Regions from separate parts of the Microbulbifer sp. THAF38 genome, predicted to be linked through region 2. Evidence: predicted binding sites of a transcription regulator. Region 2 holds the regulator's gene; the other holds the start of a gene.

Region 1 (9,908 bases), 2.2 Mb from region 2:
GCAGTGGGGCTTTTATGACGTGGCTTTCAGTAAAACCAATGCTGATCAGGCAATAAAACCGTTGGAGGAGCAGCAATTCAAGTTTCCGCGCAGATACGGATCTTATGTAATGGAAAATATCCTCTTCAAAATCTCCTTCCCGGCGGAATTTCATGGCCAGACGGCCTGTGAGGCTGCGATTTTTTTACATCCGCAGGTGAAAGACAGAGTGGGGGATATTGATAGGATTGTCGTGACCACCCATCAATCTGCAATACGAATTATTAGTAAAAGCGGCCCTCTCGCCAATCCGGCGGATCGCGACCACTGTCTGCAATATATCGTGGCTGCAGCGCTTTTGTTTGGGGATTTGCAGGCTGGCTATTACGAGGATGAATTCCATCAGTCCCATCCGGAAATTGATATGCTGCGCGGGAAAATTACGGTTGTTGAAGATGGCTGCTATTCCAAGGATTACCTTGATCCGGATAAGCGTTCAATTGCGAATGGTGTGCAGGTATTTTTTAAGGGGGGCAAGGCAACAGAGAATGTAGTGGTGGAATACCCCCTTGGTCATCGTCGACGCCGTAAAGAGGGGATACCGCTTTTGTTGAAGAAATTCCACTCCAATCTGGCTGCACGCTTCCCTTCAGGCCAAGCAGATAAAATATTAGCTTTATTTGCTGATCAACAACAGTTACAGGCAATGCCAGTGCATCTTTTCATGGAGAAGTTGGTTATTTGATGGGCTGCCGCAATATGGCTTTAGAGCTTCCAATAAAAAAGGCGGCCATAGGCCGCCTAATTCAAGCTCTCAAATCATACGACGGTCAAACAGCTCTTCCCAATTTGGATGACCGCCGTCACAAGTGCTCTTAGAACTTGTATTCAGCACCGATACCGGCATAGCTGCGGTCGTAATCGCCATCAGCAGTTTCGTCGGTGTAGAAGCCAAATACTTTTGCTGCGCTGTTGAACTTGTAGTCAACGCCCAGGCTGTAAGTTTCGCCGTCTTCTTTCTTAATGTCAGACTGACCGTACTGAGCTTTCAGAGTCCACTGTTCGATTTTGTACGCTACAGAGCCCATCCAGCCATCGGCGTTTTCGCCGTCAGCGTTTTCCTGGTCTTCGAACAGGGCACCAACCTGTACAGGGCCGATGTTGTATTGAGCTACAAAGCGCTGAACGTCAACGTCCTGGCCTTCAACGTCTTGGTCGAAAGCGTAGGCCATGTAAACGCCATTGTTATCGTAAGCAATAGAAGTAGAGATGCCGTTGTTGCGCTTGATTTCTTTACCTAAGATGTCGTTACCATCGTCATCTTGGCCAACGATCTCGTAACCAATGACTTCATCTTTGTTGCTAATGTAAGCAGCAGAAGCTTTGAAGCCAGCGAAAGACGGAGTAGTGTACTGCAGAGCGTCTTCTTCGCGGTTGTCGCTGCTGGTGATCAGGCTTTTGATATCGCCTTCCAGGTCGTTGAACAGGTCAACTTTCTTCTGAGCAACCTTCAGTGGGGTATCGAACTTACCCGCGATTACCTGACCGAAGCCGCCTTCCAGGCCTGCGTAGATGTTGCGCTGGGAGAAAGTATCGTCAGCGTCGCCGTCCATATCTACTTCGTATTCCATACGATAGATACCCTTGATGCCGTCGGTCAGGGCGATCTCGCCCTTAACACCCAAGCGGGAAGCGTTGCTTTGAACGTCGGTTACAGAGCCATCACCTTCGTCAGCAGACTGAAAGGTAGCATTGGCTTTGCCGTAAAAGTCGAGGACATCGCCTTCTTCTTGGGCGCTGGCCAGAGTAGGGATCATGGCAACAATGGCCAGAGAGAGAGCGGTCTTATTCATAGTCGTCTCGCACAGTTTATGGTTGTGGGTTGAGGGGAAGCCTTCCGTTCAATCTTTTGGTTGCCCCTCGATTTGGTGCGGATTCTGCGACCTGAATATTACAAACATGTTAAACATGGCATTTTTCTTAAAAAAATATGACCAACAGGTGCCATGAATAACAGTTAAGGCAGTCACAATGCGGCATGGCGCGCCGATTACAGGTGTTTTATGGTTCTAAGGTACCTGTTTCATATGGTGAATCAAATTAATCAATGTGTTGTTATTACAGGGCTTTTACAGGGATGGGTGCCAAAGAGGTTGCACAAAAAACGAACAGCCTCGGTGTGAGGCTGGGGCACAAATCTACCCTGTGGCCATGGAGCCTCACTCTAGCTCTTTGGATGTTCTCTCTGTCAGTTGCAGTTATTGGCATGCTGCCTGTTTTGCCGGAAATAGGAGCGGTACTGTGGGTATACCTGGTTGTTTTACTACTGTTGCTTTCTCTTCCTCAAAGACGCTTCCTCTCTCTATTACTTGTCATCTCATTACTCGGGGCTCTTTGGGCGCTATCGAGCAATAAAACTGCGCTTGAGCAGCGTTTACCCGAAACTGCACATGGCATTGATCAACGCCTAAGAGTTGAGGTTGTATCCCTACCCGAAGTAAGAAATAACCACGCATTACAGGGTGGCGGCACTAGGGATATACGCTTCCAGGCGAGGGTCTTGGAGGCGGGGGCAGGGGGTATTGATTCAGGCAGTCTCCTCTATCTCACCTGGTATCGAGCAGATGAAGAGGTGCAGGCGCGTTTGCGCGGTAATAGTCGCTGGTTGTTATCGGTGCGATTAAAGCGCCCGCGCGGTAGTGTGAATCCCCATACCTTCGATTATGAGGGCTGGCTTTTACGGCGTGGCGTCTACGCAACGGGCTATGTGCGTACTCAAAATGGTGATCCGCAGTGGTTAGGGCAGAGTTTAGGGCTATCTGCCTTGCGAGACACTCTGAGGGAGAAGATTCAAAAGCTACCGATAAATCAGAGTGCCTTGGTCACAGCGCTGCTATTGGGAGACCGCAGTGGTCTTTCCCATGCCGATAAGGACCTCTTAAGGGAGACAGGGACCGCACACCTTTTGGCCATATCGGGCTTGCATGTGGGTATGGTGGCTGGATTTTTACTTTTGCTGGGGCAGGTTTTGGCCCGAACTTTGGGGGTGTTACTGGGTGCCAGCCCCAGGTGGTTGCCGCTGCTTCTGGCGCTCCTTGGCACCCTGATCTACACCCTTTTGGCCGGTGCGCCTCTTTCAGCCCAAAGGGCCTTGGTGATGACTTGGGTCTTGTTGCTGGCCTGGCATTGGCGGCGAAGAGTAGGCGCTGGCTTGGCCTTTTCTCTCGCTTTGGCGCTAGTGCTGACTATTCAGCCATTGGCTTTCTTCGGAGTAGGGTTTTGGCTGTCGTTCACCGCGGTGGGTGCGCTTCTTTTGGGGTTTTCAGGGCGCAGTTCCGTTTGGCAGGCGAGGGCGGCGGAGATCGGTGTGGAAGGTGGTGAAACATGCGCTCATGTGGGGATGAAAAAGCGCATGAAAGCCTGGCTTTTACGCAGGTTTGCCACCTTTGTTCAATTATTGCGCAGCCAATGGCTGGTGGCGCTGGGTTTGATTCTGCCCTCGGTAGTATATTTTTCCGGCTACAGCTCGGGTGGGATACTGCTGAACCTGCTGGCAATCCCCTGGCTTGGCTTGCTAATACTGCCGGCCTTGATGTTAGGTACCTTACTGATGGGGACCATTCCAGGAATCTGGTGCTTTAAGTTTGCCGATTGGCAGCTGACTCTTCTGATGGAAATGCTGGAGAATGCGGGGGATTTTGTACCTACCTGGCAGCCTTTGTTGCCACCTCAAAGCGCAACCCTGCTCGTCTTATCCGCACTGGGCGCCTTATTACTGATTTTGCCTAGGGGGGTACCGGGGCGCTATCTGGGGCTCCTGTTTCTACTTCCATTACTGCAACCTCTATTGCCTATGTCGGCTACTGGTCGCCAAGGTCTTACTTTCACCGCTTTGGATGTCGGCCAGGGGTTGGCCCTTTCAATTCGCACCCAAGAGGCGCGCCTTGTCTTCGACACCGGTCCAGTCTCCTCATCGGGTTGGAGTGCTGGAGGTGCCATTGTTGCCCCTTATTTGAGTGGAGCGGGTGTGAGTGCACTCGATGCGTTAGTCGTGAGCCACGGAGACAGGGATCATGCCGGTGGGGTGGAAGCGCTGTTGCAGTCTTTGTTTGTCAACAATTTCTATGCTCCAGGGCAGCTGGGAGAGAAGCTGACGAGAGGCTCTGATATTCATGCGAATTCCTGTGTTGCGGGTGAAACGGTTTTCTTTGGTGATCTCTCTGTGCATTGGTTGTGGCCACTGCAAAAAGCGATGGATGGTGAGGAGAATTACCAGAGCTGTGTGGCTCTGATTGAGTGGCAGCAAATACGTATATTACTCACTGGTGATATCACCAGTTCGGTAGAACGCAGCCTTGTGGAACTCTATCCAATGCAGAGGCCAGTGGATTTACTGGTGGCACCGCATCACGGCTCCAAGACATCTTCATCGCAGGCCTTGTTGAGTTGGGCAAAGCCTGAACGAGTCATATTCAGTGCGGGTTATCGCCATCATTTTGGCCATCCGCATGCGGACGTAGTTGCACGCTACCGCGCGATGGACACGCAAATTTTCAATACGGCCCAGAGTGGGGCTATCGAATTACATTGGCACAAAAGCACTTCGGAACCTGCAATAAATCTGGGGCGTTCCGCGCCACGGTTTTGGTATGCCGATCACAATGGTGAGGCTGAGCCTAGTGGAAGACTTAGCCGCCGAGAGTAGCTGTGATAAAGTGCGACTCCTGCGTCTAAGATGCAGAAAAATTCCAGAAATCCCTCTCGCTGTTTAGGGCCAAGAAAAGTGTTTGAAATAATAAAATCTGGCGGCTGGCTGATGTTGCCGATCCTGTTGTGTTCCGTTGCTGTTATTGCTATTAGCATTGAGCGTTTTTGGACGCTGAATCCCCAGCGCATTGCACCGCGCACTTTACTTGGAGAAGTGTGGGGGTGGCTGAAAAGCAATCAGGTCAATGGTGAGAAACTGAAAGAGCTGCGTGATTCCAGTCCACTTGGAAGAATTTTTGCCGCAGGTCTTTCCAACTCCCGCCATGGTCGTGAGGTGATGAGAGACAGTATTGAAGAGACTGCGAGCCAGGTAGTGCATGAGCTGGAACGTTTCCTCAATGCTCTGGGCACCATTGCCGCCGTTGCGCCATTGATTGGTTTGCTTGGAACGGTAATCGGCATGATTCAGGTGTTCACAGCCATTATGTTGGAGGGCACCGGTAATGCGGGTATTTTGGCCGGTGGTATCAGCCAGGCTCTGATTACTACGGCGGCGGGTTTGACTGTGGCGATTCCGGCATTGATGGCGCACAGGTACTTCCAGCGCCGTGTGGATACTATCGTGGTCACCATGGAACAGGAAGCCGTGAAGCTGGTGGATGCTTTGCACAGTGATCGCAAAATTGAAAATGCGGCCTGAGTGAGGTAGCCATCCATGCAATTTCGCCGCCAAACCAAAGAGCAGGATGGGGTAAACCTTACGCCATTAATCGATGTGGTCTTTCTCCTGCTGATTTTCTTTATGGTGTCGACCACGTTCACCAAAGAGAGTCATCTGAAATTGAATTTGCCCGAGGCCGCGGGGCCCCAGGCGGAGGAACAGTCTCGAGCTGTTGAAATTCTGATCAGTGCCGATGGCTCTTATTCAGTGAATGGTCAGGGGTTGATCAATAAAAAGTTGACCACTTTGAAATCTGCGCTGTCGGAAGTTTCTGCAGGCGAGTACAATCGCCCGCTTGTGATAACCGCCGACGCCACAGCTCACCATCAGGCCGTGGTGCGGGCAATGGATGCCGCTGGACAGTTAGGTTTTGTCAACCTAAGCATTACTACACGGCAACCAGAAGAGAACTAGCACGCTTGGCTTCGTTTTAAGGTCCGGTATGGACTCTTATCCCTGCTAGCCCTGCGAGCGCACTCGCCCCATTACCCTAGGGTTTTTGGGGTGAGTCCAGTCATTGGTCTGTATGAAGAAAGTTACCATGCCCCCCAGTAAACCTCAGCAAGGGGCACACACTTACCGACGTTTACTCGCCTATGCCCGGCCGCACCTGTCCATTTTTGGTGTTGCGGTGCTGGGTTTTTTCCTGTTTTCCATCATGGGCGTCAGCCTGATCGCTGTTACGGAGCTGCTGTTAGATGCGGTTGGCGCTGGTATCCAGGAAAGCAGAGGTTTTCTGTCGAAATATGTCGCCTCCTATTATCCCGATGGAGTGATGCCACAAGAGACTGCGCGCTGGCTGGTACCTCTGGCCATGTTGATCATTATTCTGCTGCGCGCGATTGGTAATTTTGTTGGCAGTTATGGTCTCGCCTATGTGGGTCGTGCGGTTATTCACCAGTTGCGGTCCCAGTTATTTGAAAAAATTGGTCAGCTGCCCAGCGCCTATTTTGATCGTTACACCGGCGCCTACCTGATTTCCAAAGTCTCATACAATGTTGAGCAGGTCACCAACTCCATCACCAAAGCGGTCAAGGTTCTATTTCGCGAGACCTTCACGACCGTTGCGCTGCTGGCTTACTTATTGCTGGTGAACTGGAAACTGACATTAACCTTTTTCCTGTTCGCCCCCTTGATTGCCCTTATTGTGCGTACCGTGGGCAAGCGATTCCGTAAATTGAGCCACCGTATCCAAAACTCCATGGGCGATGTCACCCATGTTACCCAGGAGGCCATTAATGGTTATCAGGTGGTGCGGATGTACGGCGGTCAAGGATATGAAAATTCACGCTTTGAATCGGCTAGTGACAATAACCGCCGGCAATTTATGAAATTGGTGGTGGCTAATAACGCCAGTGTGTCGGTGATTCAAATTCTGGTTGGCCTGTCTACCGCCACCATCGTGTGGTTGGCATTGGCACCGGGCATGGTGGAATCCATGACTGCCGGTGTTTTCGCCGCTTACATCGGTGCCGCTGCCTCTTTGGCCAAGCCGGTGCGCAGCCTTTCAGAAGTCTTTGCGGACATTCAGAAGGGGATCGCCGCGGCAGAAAGTATTTTCGAGGTAATGGATACGCCCAGTGAACCGGAGGGTGGCCGTGAGGCACTGCCCAAACCCGTGCGAGGTGCGGTTACTTTTGAGTCTCTTGATTTCAGTTACGATAAGGCCGCTCCCCAGGTACTTTCGAATATCAGCTTCTCGGTAGAGCCGGGCGAGACGGTTGCGCTGGTCGGCGCCTCGGGCTCCGGTAAAACAACCCTAGCAAGTTTGCTCGCTCGCTTTTATGAGCCTACCGGGGGGCGCATCCTGATTGATGGGGTCGATATTTCAACGGTTCCACTGCAAGAGCTGCGCCGACATATCAGCATGGTGTCGCAAAATATTGTGCTGTTTAACGATAGCGTCTTTCGCAATATTGCTTATGGCGAGCTGGAAGGTGCCCCGAAAGAGAACGTCTTGCGGGCTGTGGAGTTAGCGCATGCAACAAGCTTTATCGAAGAGTTGCCACAGGGTTTGGAAACTGTATTGGGCGACAACGCCCAGATGCTTTCCGGAGGCCAGCGACAGCGCCTGTCGATAGCTCGGGCGCTGTTGAAAGATGCGCCGGTACTGATTCTCGATGAAGCCACCTCGGCTCTGGATAATGAATCCGAGCGCCATATTCAGTCGGCTCTAACGGAAGTCATGAAGAACCGCACTACTTTTGTGATCGCCCATCGCCTCAGTACTATTGAGAACGCCGATCGCATTCTGGTTATGGAGAAAGGGCACATCGTAGAGAGTGGCAGGCACAGCGAGTTGCTCGCCCGTGGTGGGCGTTATGCAACCTTATTACAACAGCAGACAATGGGTTAGGGCACTGGATGTCACTGGAAGACTGGTTTAACAAACGCTGGTATAAGAAAGACGGCACAAGCCCTACTTTATCTCTGCTTACGCCTTTAGAGATGCTCTATAGCGGTGTGAGTAAGCGGCGCAGGGTAATCAGTTCCCGGACGCCTCCAGAACCTTTGCCGGTTCCCGTCATTGTTGTAGGTAATATTACTGTCGGTGGCGCCGGTAAGACGCCGCTGGTGGCAGAGTTGGCGCGTTGGCTAAAAGAGCGGGGCAAAAATCCCGGGATTGTCAGCCGCGGCTATGGTGGCCGTGCAGAGCAATATCCCTATCAGGTAACGGCTCAATCACACCCTTTGGAATCCGGTGATGAACCGCTGATGTTGCACTTGATCACTGGGGTACCGGTGATGGTTTCCCCCAATCGTAGCGAAGCGGCGAGGGCACTGATCGATTACCACCAGTGCGATGTCATCCTCTCTGATGATGGGCTGCAGCACTATAGCCTCTGGCGTAGCCTGGAAATATGTGTGGTGGATGGCAGTCGAGGCCTCGGCAATGGCCACATGCTTCCGCGAGGCCCGCTGCGTGAACCGGCCAGCCGCCTAGAGAATGTCGACTTGGTGGTGAGTAATGGTGAGCCCGAAGCCAGGGTCAAGCAGCAGTGCGGGGCCCTGCTGGAATACCAGATGACCCTGGAACCCTCTTGCTGGCATCAGTTTAACCTCGATCAGACTTCCACATTGCGTTTAACTTCCGGTCCTGAGCCTGGCCCCTGTCACGGGGTGGCGGCGATCGGGAATCCCCAGCGGTTTTTCCGCGAATTACAGCGTATGGGCTTCAAGGTGATGGAGCAGTCCTTCGCGGACCACCACCAGTTTAGCCCCCAGGAGCTGCACTTCGATGGCGAGACCCCAGTGATTATGACGATGAAAGATGCGGTAAAGTGCCGCGATTTCTGGGAGAGCCACTGGTGGGCGTTGGAAGTGCGCGCCAAATTGCCTGATCTTTTCTATCAAAAGGTGCACCAGCACCTGCAACAGTTTTCTTGAGATGAAAAATAAACATTCATTTGATGTCATTATCCCCGCTCGCTTTGGCTCCAGCCGTCTGCCGGGCAAGCCCCTGGCAGATATTGCTGGGAAACCGATGATCCAGCATGTCTTTGAGCGGGCCAGCGAGAGCGATGCCGAGCGGGTGATCATCGCTACTGATGATATGCGAGTAGCGGAAGCGGTCCGCGGCTTTGGTGGCGAGGTGTGCATGACCTCTGCCGATCATGCATCGGGCACCGACCGCTTGCAGGAAGTAGCCAATAACCTCGGTTTGGCAAGTGATCGTATCCTAGTTAATGTACAGGGTGATGAGCCATTGATTCCCGCACAAGTGATCAACCAGGTGGCTGCAAACCTAGCAGGAAATAACCACGCCGGCGTTGCGACTTTGTGCGAACCTATTCTTACCGTGGAAGATTTCCGCAACCCCAATATTGTTAAGGTAGTCGCTGCGGAATCCGGATTGGCCCGCTATTTCTCCCGCGCACCCATACCTTGGCCCCGCGATGCCTTTGCTATTCACGCCAATGAGCTCCCACAAGGGCTGGAACCACGCAGGCATATTGGTATCTATGCTTATCGAGTAGCGCTTTTACAGAGTTTTGTAACTTGGCCGGTGGCTCCTTTAGAGCAGTTTGAGGCTTTGGAACAGCTGCGCTTTTTATATCACGATGAAAATATTCATGTGGCTGATGCCTGTGCGGAGGTGCCTGGTGGCGTAGACACTGAGCAGGATCTCCAGCGTATGCGCGAGCTTCTCGGTTAAGAAATTACTTTCATGATAGAAACCGATATCGACCTGCAACCCCACAATACACTGGCAATCTCGGCACGCAGTGCCCATTTTGCCAGAGTCCGCAGCCTGGATGAGCTGCGTGAGGCTCTGGCCTTTGCCCGGGCAAAGAAGCTACCGATTTTGCCCCTGGGTGGTGGTAGTAATATTGTGTTGACCGGGGATTTCCCCGGCCTGGTTATCCAGGTGGATTTGCGCGGTCTGTCTTTGCAGGCCAGAACGAATAGCCATTCTATTGAAGCTGCTGCTGGAGAAAACTGGCACCAGTTGGTTATGACTACAGTAAACAATGGCATCGGTGGACTTGAAAATCTTGCG
Region 2 (9,908 bases):
ATTGCGGCTTTACCGTCCATGAATAACGATGCGGGGCACTTTCGCGCCTCGCCATTCCATCTGCCACTCTGAAATTGAACTAATTACCGCGCCGTTTGAGTAAGCGGTAGACAGCGAGAAAGATAATCGCACCAATGGTGGCCGTTATTATGTCGCCAAATCCGAAACCGGTCACGGGTCCACCGAATCCAATCAGGGCGCCCAACCAACCACCGATAAAGGCCCCAATGATGCCAATCACCATTGTGACTATCCAACCACCGGGATCTTTACCTGGCATGATCCATTTCGCTAAGGCGCCGGCAATCAGTCCGAGAATAATCCAGGATAAAACTCCCATGGCGTTTCTCCATTCTGTTGGCCCCCATAAGATATAGCAAAATTTTGCGCCTCAATCCCATATACCCTTCCATAATTGGTAATTTTTTCCAACTTTGTGCTTGAGGCGACAGCTTGAAGTTCAGTAGTGGCCAGCGGCCATTATTTATGAATAATAGCTATCAACTACTATTCTTTAATTGTCTTTACCATGACCCTCAATGAACTGCGCTACATAGTCACTCTCGCTCAGGAACAGCACTTCGGCCGCGCTGCCGAACGCTGCTTCGTCAGCCAACCGACCCTATCTATCGCGGTAAAAAAGTTGGAGAAAGAGTTGGGGGTCGCCCTGTTCGAACGCTCCAAGACACGGGTACAGGCCACACCACTGGGAGAGCGCATTGTCGCCCAGGCCCAACTGGTGCTGGAGCAATCCGCCGCCATTAAAGATATCGCCAGCGCCGGTAAAGACCAACTGGCGAGCCCCCTCTCGGTTGGGGCGATATTCACCATCGGTCCCTATCTGTTCCCTCATTTTATTCCGCAGCTGCAGCACTTAGCACCGGACATGCCCCTTTATGTAGAAGAGGGTTACACCGCCACCCTGCGCCAGCGCCTGCGCAAGGGGGAGTTGGATGCGATCATTATTGCGCTGCCATTCACCGAGCCCGATGTCGTCACCCAGCCACTTTATGACGAGCCCTTTGTAGTTTTAATGCCGGCGGGACACCCCCTTGCACAGCAGGAATTCATAGAGCCCGAGCAGCTCACCAAAGATAATGTACTGCTGCTGGGGGAGGGCCACTGTTTCCGCGACCAGGTGCTGGAAGCCTGCCCACATTTACAGGTGACTATGGACAAGGAGAGTGGCGGTGGAGGCATTCGCACAGCTGCCGATGGCAGTTCGCTGGAAACCCTGAGACACATGGTGGCTTCCGGGCTCGGCATCACCGTATTGCCATTCTCCGCTGCCACCGCCTCGCAATATGCCAGCGGGCTGCTGGAGACCCGCCCCTTTAAGGCACCCGGCCCTCGACGCACCGTCGCCCTGGCCTGGCGCGCCAGTTTTCCACGCCACCGTGCTATCGATATATTGCGTGAGGCCATCAGCCAGTGTCACCTGATCGAGCCATAAACAGCCTCGCGGATCAGCCGGTCACCAACCTCAAAGGGGTAGGGGACAAGTTTGCCCAGGTGCTGGCCAAACTGCATATCCACTCCCTGCAGGACCTGCTGTTCCACCTGCCACTGCGCTACCAGGATCGCACCCGGGTCGTGCCGGTAGCCGGACTCACCGCCGGCATGGACGCCGTTATTGAAGGTGAAGTGACCGCAGCCGATGTGGTCTTCGGCCGCCGACGCAGCTTGGTAGTGAAGCTGCAGGATATGAGCGGCAGTATCACCCTGCGTTTTTTCCACTTTTCTGCAGCGCAGAAAAATCGCTTTGCCCGCGGTATCCGCGTGCGTTGCTTCGGCGAGGCACGACGCGGCGCCGCCGGCCTGGAGCTGTACCACCCGGAAACTGAGGTGGTCGGCAGTGAAAACGCCGCTACTGAGGAAACCCTGACACCGGTTTACCCCCTGACCGAAGGCGTTAGCCAGGGGCGTATGCGCGACCTGATGCAGCAGGCAGTGGCTCTACTGCGAAGCGGAGCGGTTACTGAGCTGCTACCCGCTGAGTTGTTACCAAAAACACTGCGTTATCCCCTGAGTGACGCCCTGATTTATTTGCATTCGCCCCCTGCCGGCACCCAGCTGGAACAGCTCGCCGCCGGCACGCATCCCGCGCAGCAGCGCCTGGCATTGGAAGAACTGCTCGCACACCACTTGAGCCTGCTGGAACTGCGGCGCAACAGCGCCAGGGTCGCGGCACCGCCACTGCCCGTAAACAAATCCCTGGAGAGGGATTTTCGCTCGCGCCTGCCATTTGCGCTCACCGGTGCACAACAGCGGGTCTGCGAGGAGATCGCCGAAGACCTCGCCCAGGACATCCCCATGATGCGCCTGCTGCAAGGTGACGTCGGCGCCGGCAAGACTCTGGTAGCCGCCATGGCCGCCCTCAAAGGCATCGGCGCTGGGGCTCAGGTGGTGGTGATGGCACCGACTGAGATTCTCGCCGAACAACACAGAATCAACTTCTGCAACTGGCTTGAACCTCTCGGTGTTCAGGTCGCGCAACTCACCGGTAGCTTAAAGGCCGCCGAGCGACGCGAGCAGTTGGGCAAAATTGCCAGTGGCGAGGCGCAGCTGGTGGTGGGCACCCACGCGCTCTTCCAGGAAGGCGTGGTATTCCACAATTTGGTGCTGGTAATTATCGACGAGCAACACCGCTTCGGGGTGCGCCAGCGTTTGGAGTTGCGCGAGAAGGGCGCTGCCAGCGGAGCGACCGGCAGGCTGCAGCCACACCAGTTGATCATGACCGCTACCCCGATACCCCGCACCCTGGCAATGTCCGCCTTTGCCGACCTGGATTGCTCCATCATCGACGAGCTGCCCCCCGGGCGCCAGCCGATCAACACCGTGGCAATCTCCAACGATCGCCGCGATCAGGTGATGGAAAGAGTGCACTGTGCCATCGCCGAAGGGCGCCAGGCCTATTGGGTCTGTACCCTGATTGAGGAGTCCGAGAGCCTGCAGGCTCAGGCAGCGGAGTCCACCGCCGAGGTATTAGCGGAGATGCTCGACGGTGCGCGCGTAGCCCTGGTACACGGGCGCCTCAAGCCGGAACAGAAAGAGCAGGTTATGAGTGCCTTTAAAGCCGGTGAGGTGGATCTGCTTGTAGCAACAACGGTGATCGAGGTCGGGGTGGATGTGCCCAATGCCAGCCTGATGATTATCGAAAACCCCGAACGCCTGGGCCTCGCCCAGCTGCACCAGCTACGCGGTCGGGTAGGGCGCGGTTCTATTGCCAGTCACTGTGTACTGCTTTACGGCACTCCGCTTTCACAAAATGGCCGCGCGCGTTTACAGGCACTGCGCCAGCACAGCGACGGCTTCGCCATCGCGGAAGAGGACCTGCGTTTGCGCGGCCCCGGTGAAATTCTCGGCACCCGCCAGACCGGGGAGATCCAGCACCGCATCGCCGACCTACAGCGGGATGCGGAACTGCTGCCGCAGGTGCAAAAAATCGCCGTATCTCCGGCTCTGAATCAGGAAATGCGCAGCCAGCTGATCAAGCGCTGGCTACAGAACAAGCCCCGCTTTGCCGAGGCTTGATACCTGGGCGCCTCAGTGGGCGCCGATAGTATTTTGCTGGTCGTTGGCATTTACACTGTTGTAATTGGAGTCATAGTAGACCTCCTCATCCAGTGCGCCCTCACTCTTCGCCACCACGCTGCTCACCACCGCATCGCCGGTGATATTCACTGCAGTGCGCACCATATCCAACAAGCGGTCGACGCCGATAATAATCGCGATACCCTCCAGCGGCAGACCCACCTGCTGCAGCACCATACCGAGCATGATCAGACCAACTCCGGGCACACCCGCGGTACCAATGGAGGCCAGAGTTGCCGTCAGAATTACGGTGAGATAGCCGGTAAAACCAATATCAATGCCATAGAATTGGGCGATAAAGACCGTAGCCACCCCCTGCATAATCGCGGTGCCATCCATATTAATAGTGGCGCCAAGGGGTACAGTAAAAGCAGCGATCTTGTTATCGACGCCGAGACGCTTTTCCACCGTCGACAGGGTTACCGGGATGGTAGCCGCTGAGGATGCGGTACTGAAAGCGAAGACCATGGTCGACCACATTTTCTTTAGCAGCTCCAGCGGGTTGAGGCCGCTCAAAAGCTTCAAGATTATCGAGTAAACACCCAGAGCATGGAGCAACAGGGCAGATAAAACGACCAGGAAGTATTTACCCAGTTGCACTAACCCACTGAATCCAAGATCCGCAAATGTCTTCGCCAAGAGAGCGAATACTCCATAGGGTGCAAATACCATCAGCACTCCAACCATGCGCAGTACAACGGTATTCAAATCGTTAAAGAAAGCGGCAATTCGCTGGCCCGGCTCACCGCAACGGGAAATCGCGTAGCCCATCAACAGGGCAAACACGATAATCTGCAGCATATTGCCTTCGGCCATAGCCGCGACCGGGTTGGTGGGGAAGATATTCACCAGGACTTCAGAAAGGGGCGGAGACTCCTTTGGCTGGAATGTAGAATTTACTGTCGCAGCGGCCTCACTCACACCAACCCCAGGCTGGAATACCAGTGCCAGGCACAGGGCCACTGTTATGGCAATCGCCGTAGTGAGCATGTAAAGCAGGACAGTTTTACCCGCCAGCGGCCCGATCCGACTGCCCTCTGACAGGGCACAGGCACCGCTGATCAAGGAAACCAATACCAGTGGCACCACCATCAATTTCAGCGAGGCGATAAAGATCCGGCCGATGATGTCGAAGAGCCCCTCTGTCAGATAGAGATTGATGGCCTCGGTAACGCCGGCACCCAACAACTGGCTGGCATTCAAGTAATTGAACAAGACCCCCAGGCCGATGCCCGCCACCATCCCCAGAAGAATTTTGGTCGTAAGCCCCATAACAAGCTTCTCTTTATAAATTCATTGTTTTCATTAAAGGGAGCACTATATCCATTGCCGCCCCGGTGAGCAAAAATCCAACGGGGTGGCGCCAGCCGCCAGAGGGCAGGGTACAATGCCCCCTTTTGCAGACTGCGGAGTTATCGTTGCACCAATCTCCATTTGTACCTGCGGGCGATTGGCAGGGGCGGCCATTTGAACCGGCGCAGTCCCAGCCACCGGAAAACCTGATGCCGTGGCTGGCGTACACCGGTTCGCTCACTGCAGCCCTGAAGCAATTAAGTGGGGGGGACTTTAGCGTGCGGGTACTCGGCCAGAGCTGGCAACTGCCCCGCGCCGAGGAGTGCCGCGCACTCAATTTAAATCGCCGCAGCCGCGCCCTGGTGCGAGAGGTTCTATTGCTGGGCTGTGGCCAGCCCTGGGTTTACGCTCGTAGTGTCCTGCCCCTGCGCAGCCTGCAGGGCAAGTCCCGCAACCTGCGCAGCCTGGACAGCCGCCCCCTGGGGGAGCTGCTTTTCAGCGAACCGGGGATTCGCCGCGGTGAGATAGAGTTCAACCAATTGCGCCGCAACCCCGATTTGCAGGCTCAAGGGCTCTGCAACGAGGGCGATAACGTCTGGGGGCGCCGTTCAATATTTTGGCTGCGGGGCAAACCCCTGCTGGTGGCAGAGGCCTTCCTCACGCACTTTCGTCCCGACGGCCCACCCATAGCCCCCACAAACCAATAACCAAACACAGGGAGATAAGCTACCGTGATCAGCCAACAAATCGCCGCGCGCTGGCCCGCAGTAATGCCCTATTGGCAATTGGCGCGTATGGATAGGCCCATCGGCTCCCTGCTACTGCTATGGCCAACCTGGGCCGCACTTTGGCTCGCCGCGGGCGGCTGGCCAGGGCAGCACCTGTTTGCGGTGTTCACTCTGGGAGTCATACTGATGCGCGCGGCCGGCTGTGCGGTAAACGACTTTGCCGACCGCGAGATTGACGGCCATGTAAAGCGCACCGCCACGCGCCCCCTCGCCACAGGAAGCATTACCCCCAAGGCAGCCCTGGGCCTCTTTGCCGGGCTCAGCTTCGCGGCTTTTCTACTGGTCCTCACCACCAACCTGCTCACGATTTTATTGTCATTGCCAGCACTGGCATTGGCCTTCTGCTACCCCTTCGCAAAGCGCCATACTCACCTGCCACAAGTGGTACTGGGTGCGGCATTCAGTATGGGCATCCCCATGGCTTTTGCCGCAGTGACTGGCGAAGTCCCGCCACAGGCTTGGCTTCTTTATACTGCCAACCTGTTGTGGACTCTCTGCTACGACACCTTCTACGCCATGGTGGATCGGGATGACGACCTGAAAATCGGGGTCAAATCCACGGCAATTCTGTTCGGGGATATGGACAGAGCCATGACTGCAGCCCTGCAGTTTTTGGTGTTATTGGCACTACTGTTGATGGGCCAGCGCTTTGCTCTCGGAGCCATTTACTATGTGGCTATGGCTATCGTGGCGGCATTCTTCTGCTACCAGCAGTGGCTGATCCGCGACCGGGACAGAAACGCCTGCTTCAAAGCATTTCTCCATAACAACTGGGTCGGATTGGCGATATTTGCCGGAATATTCCTGCATTACCTCTTCAATTGATCCAGGTCTGGGAGTTGAGGCATAACCGTCATATATTTGTCATATAAATCCCGTTTAATCCCCGGTCATAACCGGGAACTTCTGACAACAGAACGGGTATGGCAGCCAAATGCACAGTAAAACAATCCTGATTGTCGACGACGAAGCAGCAGTCCGCGATATGCTACGGGTGGCGTTGGAAATGGCAGACTACCGCTGCCTGGAGGCGGAGAACGCCCAGGAGGCCCACGCCCTGGTCATCGACGAAAAGCCAGACCTCATTCTCCTCGATTGGATGCTGCCCGATGTATCCGGTGTGGAGCTGGCCCGCCGCCTCAAACGCGACGAGCTGACCACTGCGGTGCCCATTATCATGCTCACCGCCAAAGGTGAAGAAGATAATAAAATCAAAGGGTTAGAGACGGGCGCCGACGACTATATCACCAAGCCATTCTCCCCCCGCGAACTGGTGGCGCGCCTCAAGGCAGTGCTGCGCCGCGCCGGCCCAGCCACCCCCGAAGACCCCCTCAGCGCCGGAGATTTGGTTCTGGACCCTCTCAGCCACAGGGTCAACATCAAGGGACAGCCGGTGGATATGGGCCCGACCGAATTTCGCCTGCTGACCTTCTTCCTCTCTCACCAGGAGCGTGCCTACACCCGCACCCAGCTGCTGGACCATGTCTGGGGCGGTAATGTGTATGTGGAGGAGCGCACGGTCGACGTGCATATCCGCCGCCTGCGCAAGGCGCTGGCACTGGATGGTCACGACCGCTATATCCAGACGGTGCGCGGCACCGGCTATCGATTTTCTGTGCAAACTGTCGAAAAAGTGTGACAATCCCCTGGATCGGCACTGACTCCCGCGGTAACCCTTGGTCATTCCTGTAGAGGACCGGGTTTCTAAGATGTACTGAGTGCGGGGGTGGACACCAGCCCTCCCGACGACCGCCAGGTAACACGGCAAGGCTATGTTGGATCGCAGTATTGGCGAATTTTCGCGCTTTTTAATTATTGCACTGGGCTGCTTAACCCTAGGGTTCACCACCTCCGAGTGGTCCCTGACCCTGATCTTGGGGCTGGCAGCCTACCTGCTCTCGGTGCTGTGGCAACAGCACCGTTTCAATCGCTGGCTGGCCAATGGCCGCCGCGGCCCTGCGCCCACCGCTTTTGGCATCTGGGGCGAAATCTACGACGACTTCTACCGCATGCAGCGCCGCCACCGCCGCGAAAAACAAAAGCTGCACGCCATGTTGCGCCGTGTTCAGGACAGTACCAGTGCCCTGCGCGAAGGTATTGTGGCATTGGAAAATGGCGACCATCTGGCTTGGTGGAACCCCGCCGCCGGCGAGCTGCTCGGCCTACAGTCCAGCGATCAGGGACAGTCCCTGGTGAACTTCGTGCGCGATCCCGGATTTGTCAGCTATATGCACAGCGAGGACAACAGTCCCCGCGGACCACTGACCCTGCAGGCGCCGGGTAATGAAGCTCTTCACCTGCAGCTGGAAGTCACCCGCTACGGTAAGGATGAAGCTCTGGTGATCGTTCGCGATATCACTCGCCTGCACAATCTCGAGCAGATGCGCCGGGATTTTGTCGCTAACGTCTCCCACGAACTGCGCACTCCGCTCACCGTAATCGCCGGCTACCTGGAAACCCTACAGAGCAGCGATATGGCTCCCCCCGCCTGGCGTCGCCCTCTGGTTCAGATGGAGGAACAAGCCGCGCGTATGACCACGTTGGTCAATGATCTGCTCCTCCTGGCACGCCTGGAGACTTCCGAGCGGAAATCCAGCGACGTCTCCGTGGATGTCCGCGAGTTGATGGAGCGGGTTGCCCGGGAGGCACGCAGCTTTAGCGGTGACCGCCACCCGGTCACGGTGGACTGCGAAGGGGATTGCAGCATTCGCGGCGATGCCAGCGAGCTACACAGCGCCTTCGCTAATCTTGCGTTCAATGCGGTGAAATACAGTCCGGGGAACGGAGAAATCCAGCTGCGCTGGTGGCAGGATAAGGATGGCGGACACTTCAGTGTGCAGGACCAGGGTATCGGCATAGATCCGATTCATATCCCGCGTCTTACCGAACGTTTTTACCGAGTAGACCCCGGTCGCTCCCGCGATAGTGGCGGTACGGGATTGGGCCTGGCCATTGTCAAACATGTACTGTTGCGCCACGGCGCAGAAATGAGTGTTCGGAGCGTCCCCGGTCAGGGCAGTACCTTCACCCTGCACTTCCCCTCCACCAAGCTGGAAGAAAAACCCTCCAGGGCACTGCTACAAAACGAAAAGGCGGATTCCTGATCCGCCCCTGTATCAGTAAAAGCTATTCAAATTCTGACAGCTTTACCGGCTCACCATCTTTTATGTAGGTAGCTTCCTCTTCATCGTGTACCGGGGTACTCTCCCGGCGCAAAATCAAGTGATGCAACTGCAAGTCTCCATCCCGCAATAGCAGATGCTCATTGCCGTCATCATCTACGGGCAGAGGTTTGGTACCGACCAATGCATCGCGCAAAGCTCGCAGCCGCGGTACATCCTTATAGCGATTCAAGTCATTGGAGAGACGTGTTTTCATACGCTCACTCTCATGCAGGGCGGCGGCGGTCTCGCGGTATTTAGCGAAAAAGAAAACAGCCCCAATGGCAAACGCCACAACGACCGACACTTCAAACCATACGGGCATAATCACTCCTTGTTATCGTTTTTACGCCAAACAACCAACTGATTGTTCGCTGGCAGGTAATTTAATTCTTCTCGCTGCATGCCTACATCCCCTGCCAACTGGTCCAACCACTCCAGATCGCGAATACCGCTGTCGGGATTGCGCTCTTTAAGATAGGTGTCGAAATCTGCATTGCTGGGGCCGATAAAACTACCATCGATCTTGAAAGGGCCATAAACAACCAACAAACCACCAGGTTGTAGCAGGGTACGCAGTTGGTGAAAAAAGCGCTGGACCGACTCCCGCGACATGATGTGCAGGGTATTCGCACTAAACACCGCATCAAAATTCAACTCAGGCCAGGACGCATCGACATCCAGGGTCAATGGTTGGCGCAGGTTCTGTGCGGGCACACTCGCCAGCCAGGCGCGTACGCCGGGCAGCATTTCTGCGCGTTCCGAGGTCTGCCAGATTAAGTGGGGCAGGCGCGGGGCAAAATAGACCGCATGCTGGCCCGTGCCGCTCCCCACCTCCAATACCTTTTGGCTATCCTCCAACAGGCGGCGCAAGTGGGAAAGTATTGGATCGCGATTGCGCGCACAAGCCGGCGCATCCGGCAGACTGGAATCGCTCACGGCTGCTCATCCCGAGTAAAAACCCAATCCCGTTCACTGGACATCTTCGAGTTATAGGAATAGCCAGCCATATCAAAGCCTTTAAGCTCCTCCGCCTTCTTCACCCGCTGCTCAATGGCCCAGCGGCTCATCA

What was found. The regulator PhoB, encoded in region 2, activates phosphate uptake and scavenging genes when phosphate is short. The targets are predictions, from matches to a motif close to TGTCATAAANNTGTAACA.
Region 1: a site for PhoB is predicted at 1,958-1,975, ahead of FIU95_RS10270 (porin). Genes of this name have one in related genera too.

What each region holds. Positions count from the first base shown of each region.
Region 1 covers NZ_CP045369.1:2,412,959-2,422,866, reverse strand. Annotated here, with positions in the region: gene FIU95_RS10275 (bifunctional 2-methylcitrate dehydratase/aconitate hydratase) at 1-724, shown strand, start outside; gene FIU95_RS10270 (porin) at 855-1,832, opposite strand; gene FIU95_RS10265 (DNA internalization-related competence protein ComEC/Rec2) at 2,117-4,684, shown strand; gene FIU95_RS10260 (MotA/TolQ/ExbB proton channel family protein) at 4,763-5,386, shown strand; gene FIU95_RS10255 (biopolymer transporter ExbD) at 5,402-5,821, shown strand; gene msbA (lipid A export permease/ATP-binding protein MsbA) at 5,949-7,763, shown strand; gene lpxK (tetraacyldisaccharide 4'-kinase) at 7,772-8,794, shown strand; gene kdsB (3-deoxy-manno-octulosonate cytidylyltransferase) at 8,796-9,563, shown strand; gene murB (UDP-N-acetylmuramate dehydrogenase) at 9,576-9,908, shown strand, end outside.
Region 2 covers NZ_CP045369.1:4,600,037-4,609,944, forward strand. Annotated here, with positions in the region: gene FIU95_RS20015 (GlsB/YeaQ/YmgE family stress response membrane protein) at 80-340, opposite strand; gene FIU95_RS20020 (hydrogen peroxide-inducible genes activator) at 530-1,453, shown strand; gene recG (ATP-dependent DNA helicase RecG) at 1,432-3,534, shown strand; gene FIU95_RS20030 (dicarboxylate/amino acid:cation symporter) at 3,547-4,866, opposite strand; gene FIU95_RS20035 (chorismate lyase) at 5,013-5,594, shown strand; gene ubiA (4-hydroxybenzoate octaprenyltransferase) at 5,658-6,500, shown strand; gene phoB (phosphate regulon transcriptional regulator PhoB) at 6,610-7,314, shown strand; gene phoR (phosphate regulon sensor histidine kinase PhoR) at 7,448-8,779, shown strand; gene FIU95_RS20055 (hypothetical protein) at 8,802-9,161, opposite strand; gene FIU95_RS20060 (DUF938 domain-containing protein) at 9,164-9,775, opposite strand; gene yaaA (peroxide stress protein YaaA) at 9,772-9,908, opposite strand, start outside.